3 regions of the Ensifer sp. 1H6 genome follow, and region 3 is predicted to be linked to each of the others. Evidence: predicted binding sites of a transcription regulator. Region 3 holds the regulator's gene; each other region holds the start of a gene.
The links. Region 3 encodes LexA, which represses DNA repair genes until DNA is damaged. Its sites were predicted from a motif close to TGTTCNNNNTGTGTTCNG; they were not measured.
Positions count from the first base shown of each region.

Region 1: parE (DNA topoisomerase IV subunit B) is a predicted target of LexA. The motif match lies at 1,260-1,277, and genes of this name have one in related genera.
Region 2: recA (recombinase RecA) is a predicted target of LexA. The motif match lies at 1,348-1,365, and genes of this name have one in related genera.

Region 1 is NZ_MOAI01000007.1:179,950-183,228, forward strand. It holds gene BKP54_RS10895 (UbiA family prenyltransferase) at 1-123, opposite strand, end outside; gene BKP54_RS10900 (phospholipase) at 253-1,185, opposite strand; gene parE (DNA topoisomerase IV subunit B) at 1,396-3,279, shown strand, end outside.
Region 2 is NZ_MOAI01000002.1:164,230-167,508, reverse strand. It holds partial or broken gene BKP54_RS03675 (pseudouridine-5'-phosphate glycosidase) at 1-273, opposite strand, end outside; gene BKP54_RS03670 (carbohydrate kinase family protein) at 305-1,252, opposite strand; gene recA (recombinase RecA) at 1,492-2,580, shown strand; gene alaS (alanine--tRNA ligase) at 2,810-3,279, shown strand, end outside.
Region 3 is NZ_MOAI01000002.1:24,306-27,584, forward strand. It holds gene BKP54_RS34880 (hypothetical protein) at 1-48, shown strand, start outside; gene BKP54_RS03010 (hypothetical protein) at 692-1,024, shown strand; gene lexA (transcriptional repressor LexA) at 1,244-1,960, opposite strand; gene BKP54_RS03020 (hypothetical protein) at 2,141-2,380, shown strand; gene BKP54_RS03025 (hypothetical protein) at 2,439-2,726, opposite strand; gene BKP54_RS03030 (hypothetical protein) at 3,224-3,279, opposite strand, start outside.

The DNA.
Region 1 (3,279 bases), on a different contig from region 3:
GAGCATCAGCGGATTGCGCAAAACGATGATCGCAGCACCTTCCCACAGTGTGTCGGCAGCCAGTAAGGTGCCATCCAAGTCGACACACAACGGAATTTGCCGTGTTTCGATATGCGCATTCATGAAATCTACCCCAGCAATATCTGCCGGGGATAATCGCGCCGATCACTTTCAAAGGTGGAAATAAGCAGCGCGCCTACACCCGGAAATTGCCGTTCTGGTTAACAAATGCCGAGCCGCGAGCGATGTCCGTCAGCGGCTGCCGATCCAGTTCAAGGCGTCGCGCCAATCGGTCATACGGACCGGCGTTCCATGCGATCCGGTCTCAAAGAGCACGAAGCGGGCCGGATAGCCCTGCCCTTTCAACGCGCTGTACAGCGCCTTCTGGCTCGCTGCCGGATAGACACTATCTCGGCTGCCATGGCTGAAGAACATCGGCAATTTCGCCTTGTAGGCGGCGCTCTTGGTAAAATCAGGATCGGCAGCGCCGCCCATGATCATCATGCCGCCAAGCGCTGCCACAGCGCCCGCGTCACGAGACACACCCCAGCAAATGAAACTGCCCATGGAGGCACAGGCCAGCACGACAGGTCTCCCGCCGGAGCGCTCGGCGGCAAGTTTGACCAGGCCTGCAACGTCCGCGGCCCCGGCCGCATCGAAGGACCGCACGCTCGGCGCGTAATAAACGCCCCCATTGGCGACAGCGAGGTTCTTCAGGCGATTGAAGTTGCCGCCGAAGGAGAAATCATTGGCGCCGAGGCGCCGGTCTCCCCCGCGTCCATGGATGAAAATCACGGTGAATGCTGCGCCGCGCTCCCGACCGACGCGCGTCACGTCGAGCGAGCGCCCGCCAACATCGAGCGTCTCGTTGACCTGCTCGCCTTTGACACCCAACGAGACGAAGGCGCGTTTGACGCGCCGCTCCGGAATTTCGTCGCGTTCATTGATATCGCGCAGTTCCTGATAGTCGACGACGCGGTAGTCACCGCCCTCGCTCTCCTCCAGCACCTTGCCGTATGAAAACAGATCGTCCTTGTAGGGCTTAAGCACCTGCGCCTCGGCGCAAACGATCGAGCTTGCAAAAAGGCCGACGGACAGAAAAATGGCGGCAAGCCGGCGAAAGCAAAAATCAGCTGTGGACACGGACAACGAAGGGCTCCCTGGTTCGCGGCAAAGCCTTGCCATCGGCCCGACAGCAAAGCAACAGTTGGTAACAAACGCCGACGCAGAGGCTTTATTTTGCAGGCATCCGGCGCGGCCATTCTCCTTTTGTTCGCACAATCGGCAAGAGTCTGGCAGAATTCGGGTGATTCGAATGACTGGGGATGGCGACAAGACCGAGGTCTTGCTATGGCCTTCAGCACCTCCGCACGACAGGAATGATCTAGACGCCCCATGGACGACAACAGCGACCTCTTCTCCGCAATACCCGAACAACCGAAGCCCGTCGTGGCAGACGCCGCGCCTGTTGCGCGAACGGCGCCGGCTCCGCGTGAAGAACCGCGCCCTGCTCCCAAAGGCAGCGACAGCGGCGACTATGATGCTTCGGCGATCGAGGTGCTGGAGGGGCTGGAGCCTGTCCGTCGGCGTCCGGGCATGTATATCGGCGGCACCGATGAAAAGGCGTTGCACCATCTCTTCGCCGAAGTCATCGACAACTCGATGGACGAAGCGGTGGCGGGGCACGCCAACTTCATCGAAGTCCATCTCGACGCCGACGGCTATCTGTCGGTAACCGACAACGGCCGCGGCATTCCGGTCGAAAACCATCCCAAATTCCCGGGCAAATCGACGCTCGAAGTCGTCATGACGGTTCTGCATGCCGGCGGCAAGTTCGACGGCAAGGCCTATGAAACTTCCGGCGGTCTGCACGGCGTCGGCGTCTCCGTCGTCAACGCGCTGTCGGACGATCTCGAAGTCGAGGTTGCCAGAAATCGCAAGCTCTATCGCCAGCGCTTTTCGCGCGGCGTGCCGCAGGGTGGCCTGGAGGAGCTAGGTGACGTCCACAACCGACGCGGAACGCGGGTTCGGTTTCATCCCGATCCGCAGATTTTCGGACCGCATGCCCGCTTCGAGCCGGCGCGCCTGTTCCGCATGGCACGCTCGAAGGCCTATCTCTTCGGCGGCGTCGAAATCCGCTGGTCGTGTGATCCGTCGCTGCTGCCGGAAGGCTCCGAGATACCGGACCGGGCGGTGTTCCACTTCCCCGGCGGCCTGAAGGACTATCTTGCCGCAACGCTCGGAAAGGAGTTCACGGTTACCCGCGAGATCTTTGCCGGCAAGTCCGAGAAGTCGAACGGCCACGGATCGCTCGAATGGGCCGTCACCTGGTATGGTGGCGACCAGCAAGTCCATTCCTATTGCAACACCATTCCGACGCCTGAAGGCGGGACGCACGAGGCAGGTTTCCGCATCGCGCTCACAAAGGGTCTGAAGAATTACGCCGAGCTGACGCAGAACAAGCGCGCCGCCATTATCACCACCGATGACGTGATGATTTCAGCCGCTGGCATGCTCTCGGTCTTCATTCGCGAGCCGGAATTCGTCGGCCAGACGAAGGACAAGCTGGCAACCGTCGAAGCACAGCGCATCGTCGAAAACGCCCTGCGCGATCCTTTCGATCATTATCTTGCCGACAACCCGGCCGAGGCGGCAAAACTGCTTGAATGGGTGATCGAGCGCGCCGACGAGCGCGTCCGCCGCCGCAAGGAAAAGGAAGTCAACCGCAAGACCGCGGTGCGCAAGCTGCGCCTGCCCGGCAAGCTTGCCGACTGCTCGCAGAACACAGCCGAAGGTGCGGAACTTTTCATCGTCGAAGGGGATTCGGCTGGCGGCTCGGCCAAGCAGGCGCGTAACCGCGCGAACCAGGCCATCCTGCCGCTTCGCGGCAAGATCCTCAACGTCGCCAGCGCCGGTCGGGAAAAGCAGGGCGCCAACCAGCAGATCGGCGACCTGATCCAGGCGCTCGGCTGCGGTACTCGCAGCAAATACCGGGAAGAGGACCTGCGCTACGAACGCATCGTCGTCATGACCGACGCCGACGTCGACGGCGCGCACATCGCCTCGCTGCTGATCACCTTCTTCTACCAGGAGATGCCGGAGCTCATCCGCGGCGGCCACCTCTATCTCGCCGTACCCCCGCTCTACCGCCTGAGCCAGGGCTCGAAGACGCTCTATGCCCGCGACGACGCCCATCGCGAAGAGCTGATGCGCACCGAATTCAACGGCCGCGGCAAGGTCGAAGTCGGCCGGTTCAAAGGTCTCGGCGAGATGCTGCCG
Region 2 (3,279 bases), 140 kb from region 3:
CATCGCGCCTTCGGTCTTGGCCAGCTCTTCCAGCTTCGCATCGTCAAGGCCGATATGCAGAACGCCGTGAATGACGGCGATCGTCGCCGGAACGGCACCCTGGTCGCGGATGATCGCTTCGACGCTGCGGGCCATGTTGAGGTTGCCCGGATAGGGCATGCCATGGGTGATGATCGTCGATTCCAGTGCCACGATCGGCGCGCCGCGTGCCTTGGCGGCTGCAACCTCGTCGGAATATTCCATCGGCAGGAAGGGGGAAGCGGGTTTGGTCATGGTTTTTCCTTGGGAGTTCGGCTGGCGGCGTTCATGCCAGCATTTGAGGTGCCGGCACAAGGGCCAGTGCCTGTTCGAGGTTGGCCTGCGACATTTGTTCCGAGGCGGCCAAGGGAGAGCGAAGCGTAATGCCGGCGGCGGCAATGCCGCGCCGCAGGCATTCCGACAGATCATGGCCGGCAAGACGGGCGGTGAGGAAGCCTGATGCCAGGGCATCGCCGGCGCCGGTAACATCGGCGAGCTCCGGCAGGGCCGGCGGCGTCGCGACGCAGACGGTTTCGCGATCGAAGGCGACGACCGCTCTGCCGCCTCGGGTAACGACGCCGCCATTGAGCCCGGCGGCGCGCAAAAGCGGCGGCCAACCCTCAGCATCCGCCGCATCCTTGCCGGTGAGCGCCCGCGCCTCGGCCTCGTTCATGAACAGGAAGCTGAGCCTGACCAGGCTCGGCTGGAATCGGATCACCTTTGCCGGCGATACGGCGATACCGGCGACAATGCGCCCATCCGTCGACGCCGCCGCTACGAGGGCGGCGATGGTTTCTTCGGGCAGGTTCGCATCGGTCAGCACCAGCCGGCTGTCGGCGATGGCATCGCGCAATGCGCGCCGCTGCAACTGGCGCGGCGAGAACATCCGGTAGAGATCCATGTCGGCAAGGGCGATCACCAGGTTGCCGTCATTTTCAATGATCGCAGTGTAGCTCGGCGTCTGGCGGTCGAGAAAGGTGAGGGGATTGTCGATGACGCCGGCAGCCGCTGCGGCCGCCGTCACGATGTCGCCAGCAGCGTCACCACCGCGCGTGCTGATCATCCGGACGCTATGACCCAGTCGTGCCAGGTTGCGCGCAGCGTTGAAGCCGCCGCCACCTGCCTCTTCGAACCAGGTGCCGGGGTTGCTCGAACCGGGTGCGGTCGTGCCCGAGATGCGGCCGCGCCGATCGATATGAGCGCCGCCGAAGACGGCGATTTCGCCTTCCTTCATGAATGTTCCTCTGCTGTCTATCGGCCGAATCGGATCGGGAGGGTTCATCGTCTCAGGGTGCGCCTGGCGCTGCCAAAAAAATTACGCAGCAAAGCGTGAACATGAATCGAACACAATCCGAATAATTCCTATTTTTCAATGTCTTGTCCTGCTCTTGCAAAAACGGAACAAAACATGTACAAAAACTCGTGCGGCGGCTTCATTGCCTCGGTAGCTTCAATAACCTAAAGGTGGACCAAATGGCACAAAACTCTTTGCGGCTCGTAGAGGACAAATCGGTGGATAAAAGCAAGGCACTTGAAGCGGCACTTTCCCAGATCGAACGGTCGTTCGGCAAGGGATCGATCATGAAGCTCGGTGGGAAGGACAGCATCATCGAGATCGAGACGGTTTCGACCGGCTCTCTCAGCCTGGACATCGCACTCGGCATTGGTGGCTTGCCGAAGGGCCGCATCGTCGAAATCTATGGTCCGGAAAGCTCGGGCAAGACGACGCTGGCGCTGCAGACCATCGCAGAAGCACAGAAGAAGGGCGGCATCTGCGCCTTCGTCGACGCCGAACACGCACTCGACCCGGTTTATGCGCGCAAGCTGGGCGTCGATCTCGAAAACCTGCTGATCTCGCAGCCCGATACCGGCGAACAGGCGCTCGAAATCACCGATACGCTGGTACGCTCCGGGGCGATCGACGTTCTCGTCATCGACTCCGTCGCAGCGCTCGTGCCGCGCGCCGAAATCGAAGGCGAAATGGGCGACAGCCTGCCGGGCATGCAGGCCCGTCTGATGAGCCAGGCGCTGCGCAAGTTGACCGCCTCGATCTCGAAGTCGAACTGCATGGTGGTCTTCATCAACCAGATCCGCATGAAGATCGGCGTCATGTTCGGTTCGCCGGAAACGACGACGGGCGGCAATGCGCTGAAGTTCTACGCCTCCGTTCGCCTCGACATCCGCCGTATCGGTTCCGTCAAGGAGCGCGAAGAAGTCGTCGGCAACCAGACGCGCGTCAAGGTCGTCAAGAACAAGATGGCGCCTCCCTTCAAGCAGGTCGAATTCGACATCATGTATGGCGAAGGCGTCTCGAAAACCGGCGAACTCGTCGATCTCGGCGTCAAGGCTGGTATCGTCGAGAAGTCCGGTGCCTGGTTCTCCTATAACAGCCAGCGCCTCGGCCAGGGTCGCGAGAACGCCAAGTCGTTCCTCAGGGACAATCCGGACCTGTCGCGCGAGATCGAGACGGCTCTGCGTCAGAACGCCGGCCTGATCGCCGACCGGTTCCTCGAGAATGGTGGTCCGGAACCCGACGACGGCGACGACGCTGCCGAAGCATAAGCAGCGAGCCGAGCTTCAAGCTTTCAAAACCGGTCGCCTTCATCGGCGGCCGGTTTTTTGCTGCCGTCTGGACAGCATGATACGCGAACGATAAAAGCCTGTGGTTCCGGCGACCGAGGGCGTTGGAGGGCGCAGCCGTCAGCGATGGCCGCGGGGTCGAAGGATAACGGCGAGTGGCGCGGCAGATGCCGGGGCCTGGGCCTGAATTGGTGCACAGATAGGACGCAAGATGAGCGGCGTGAATGAAATCCGGTCGACGTTTCTCGACTATTTCCGCAGGAATGGTCATGAGGTGGTGTCGTCGAGCCCGTTGGTACCGCGCAACGACCCGACGCTGATGTTCACCAATGCCGGCATGGTCCAGTTCAAGAACGTCTTCACCGGGCTTGAGCAGCGTCCCTATTCGACGGCCGTGACGGCGCAGAAATGCGTGCGCGCCGGCGGCAAGCACAACGACCTCGACAATGTCGGCTACACCGCGCGCCACCACACCTTCTTCGAGATGCTCGGCAATTTCTCCTTTGGCGATTACTTCAAGGAAAACGCTATCGAGCTTGCCTGGAACCTGATCACCAGGGAATATGGCCTCGACGCCAAGCGCCTGCTGGTCACGGTCTATCACACCGACGACGAAGCCTTTGGCCTTTGGAAAAAGATCGCCGGCCTTTCCGACGACCGCATCATCCGCATCCCGACCAG
Region 3 (3,279 bases):
GTAGAGATCAAGATTGGCCAGGACGGGGTTTCCGTTCAGGAGAATTGAGCGCCATCGGCCACACGCTCAACAGGTTTGGCAGCGGCGAATGCCGCTGGCGGTCGACGCCCCACGCGAGGTTCAAGGCGAACGCAGATCCGAAGGCGGTCGAAATACCGGCCATCGGTGGCGTAAGCGGCCGCGTGCTCGTTGCGAGCGTCAACGAAAGTGTGACGTAGATAGGGCGGGCGAGCGCGTGATTCAGCCCCTCGCACGATGAAAGCAACAAGTCACCCAGCGCCTGCGCGATTGGCTAAAGCGGTTCTCCGTCAATAGCAGCCCGATTGTCGAAAGTGAAACGCTGTGCGTGCCTGCGCAAAGGACATGCTGCCGGCACGCAGGTACGGTTTTCGGGGGGCAAGGAACATGGGCCAATGCGGCGCGTCCAACACGCGCAGCGAGGCTGCCCGCATCGCAGCCAACCACTGTTTTCAAAGCGCAATTCGACCGGGCTGCGCTTGCCCGCCAGTTTGCGAACGTCCGCAGTCGCCAACGACATGGCCTTGCGAGGACGCGCCCCGAAATGGTGATTCGGTCACTATTGTCAGTGCTGAAAATATTGTCTCTAGACAGAACTGGGAATGAATATCCCAACAGCGCGACCCGTATAGGTAGTGTCAAACAAAGCCAACAATGGAGGAAAAGACATAAAATGAAATATAAGATCGCCCTGACTGCTCTTGCCATTCTTGCCGTAACGACGGCCACCGCAAGCGCTGAGGATCTCGTCTTTCAGCTTAAGAACAAGACGAATGCCGTTTTGACGAACTTCTACACATCGCCGGTCGGTGTTGATCAGTGGGAAGACGACGTCTTCGGGCGGCAGGTGCTTAATCCGGGCGAAAGCATGGAAATTACCATCGCCGACGGACGTGATGTCTGCAAATACGACATGCGCTTTGAATTCGAAGAAGGTTCCGGTCTCGACACGACTGAAGACAAGCAGGATCTCTGCGAGTTGGGCGAGTACTCGATTCACGAGTAAAATCCGTCGAGCGTGAAAAACACTCGATCCGAAAATCTCCGTCTCGCTACCCTATGTGGCGAGACGTTGAAGTAAGAGAGCGGCTGGCCGGCATGAAGGCGGCTAGAGCGTTTCCGGTTTAAACGGAGTCACTAGGCGCTCTATCTATTTGTTTTTACGCATTTCCTGGCGGAAAACCGCTCCGCACTTTTCCTCGAATTGCGCTGGCGTGAGACGGGCTTAGTGGTAGCGGCGGATCAAGCCGACGAGCTTGCCCTGAATCTTGACCCGGTCAGGCCCGAAGATGCGCGTCTCATAGGCCGGGTTGGCGGCCTCTAGAGCAATTGAAGCGCCCTTGCGCCGGAAGCGTTTCAACGTTGCTTCCTCGTCATCGACTAGTGCCACGATGATATCGCCGGGATTGGCCGTGGTGGCATTGCGGATGATCACCGTATCGCCATCGAAAATGCCGGCCTCGATCATCGAATCACCCTTCACTTCAAGGGCGTAGTGCTCGCCGCTGCCGATCATATCGAGCGGCACGGTAATGTCGTGGGTGTTGTTCTGTATCGCCGAGATCGGCACGCCGGCGGCAATGCGGCCCATCACTGGAACCGACACGGAGCTGTTGTCGGCAACCGGCAGCGTTTTCGCCGCGGGGGCAGGGGCGGGCGGTTTGCCAAGGCTACCCTCGATGACGCTCGGCGAAAACCCGCGACGGGGCTGCGCGCTCGCAGCATAGGCTTCCGGCAGTTTGATGACTTCGAGCGCTCGGGCGCGGTTGGGAAGCCGGCGTATGAAGCCGCGTTCCTCGAGCGCTGTGATCAGCCGGTGAATGCCCGACTTGGATGCCAGGTCGAGTGCATCCTTCATCTCGTCGAAGGACGGCGGTACACCGGACTCCTTCATTCGTTCATGGATGAAAAGAAGCAATTCCTGTTGCTTGCGGGTCAGCATGGCAAGTCGCTCCAGAGGCGTGAAACAAATCAAGAACAGACACTATCTGTTCCATATGTGTTCCGCAAGTGCCTAAAATTCTGTGAATGTTGGTTCAATCAAGCGCAGATTGACCAACTCGTCGCTGCACGCGCCGCGCGAGGCTGATATGCCTCCTTCCGTTTATGGAATGAGGGTTTAATGACGAAGCTGATTCAAATCTTGCTGACCATCGTTGTCGCCGCGACCGCGATCCTTGGGTTTCGCTGGTATCAATACGTGGATAACAAGCAGAGCCCGTTTGACGAAGTTGGTATCGCGTTGAATGCGGCGATGCCCGGGCCGCTCAATCAATGGGGTTGTGACCGGCTGAAGCTGACATTTGGCAACGGACACCCGCCGCACGGTTGCGCCGCGGCCGATGGGACGCAGTGGAAATAGCCTGCCATCAAGGGATCAGCAGAAATATCGATGGGCGATCTGCTAGAGGAGGCCTGAATCAGGCCGGCTGCGTCGCGGAGCAGGCGTCCTCGAATTCCTTGACGGTTTCCGCGGAGTTGTCCTCCGGCAGCACAGCGTCGGCCGCTTCGGTCGCGACCGGCGTGTCGCCTTGATAGACGAAGGACTGGATGTAGTAGGCGATCGTTCCCTTCCAAACGTTCCGGCCGTCTATCTGCTGGCAGGGCACGGCCGTTTCGAAGTCGGCTTGCAGGTCGTCGACCGTGGCAGCGCTGAGGGCGATGTTAGGCGATGCGATAATCGAGGCGATAAGCAAGGCTGCAAGCACGGTGAACGTCCACTAGATCAGAGGTGGCGGCGATGGTTTGGTTAACGATGTGAACCGTGCTTTCGTTCCGAAGTCCAGCAAGCATGCCGGGCACTGTGCCGTGTTCAACAGTTCTTTGCGAAAGGCGAGCACTGGTGCTCAAGCTGTGGCAATGAAGGCACAAAGATTGGCGTGAGGTGCGTTGGCGTTTTCGATTTTCCGGCGCCCGCCTCAAAGCGTGGCGCTGGCAGCTGATCAACAATACCCGCCGCAAATGCTTCCGATGATGTTGGACGCCGTAATGGAGTGCGAGTGGCCAGCGGCATCCGCCTGTAGCGATCTTCGCATCTCCAGCCAAATACATACGACGTTCAAACGCGCTACGAAACCGGCATCTGACCGCGGGTGCTCGACCAGTCGCGCCGGGATGTCGCGGAGACGTTGCGCACCCCAGTTCGACTGGCCACTGACGGATATCTCTCTCATGTCGTTAGTTCGAGAGGTTAAAGCCGACCGTCTTACTTCTTGTCTTTCTTGCCCAGGGAGAAACTGCTGCCGGCCAGCTTCACCTGTG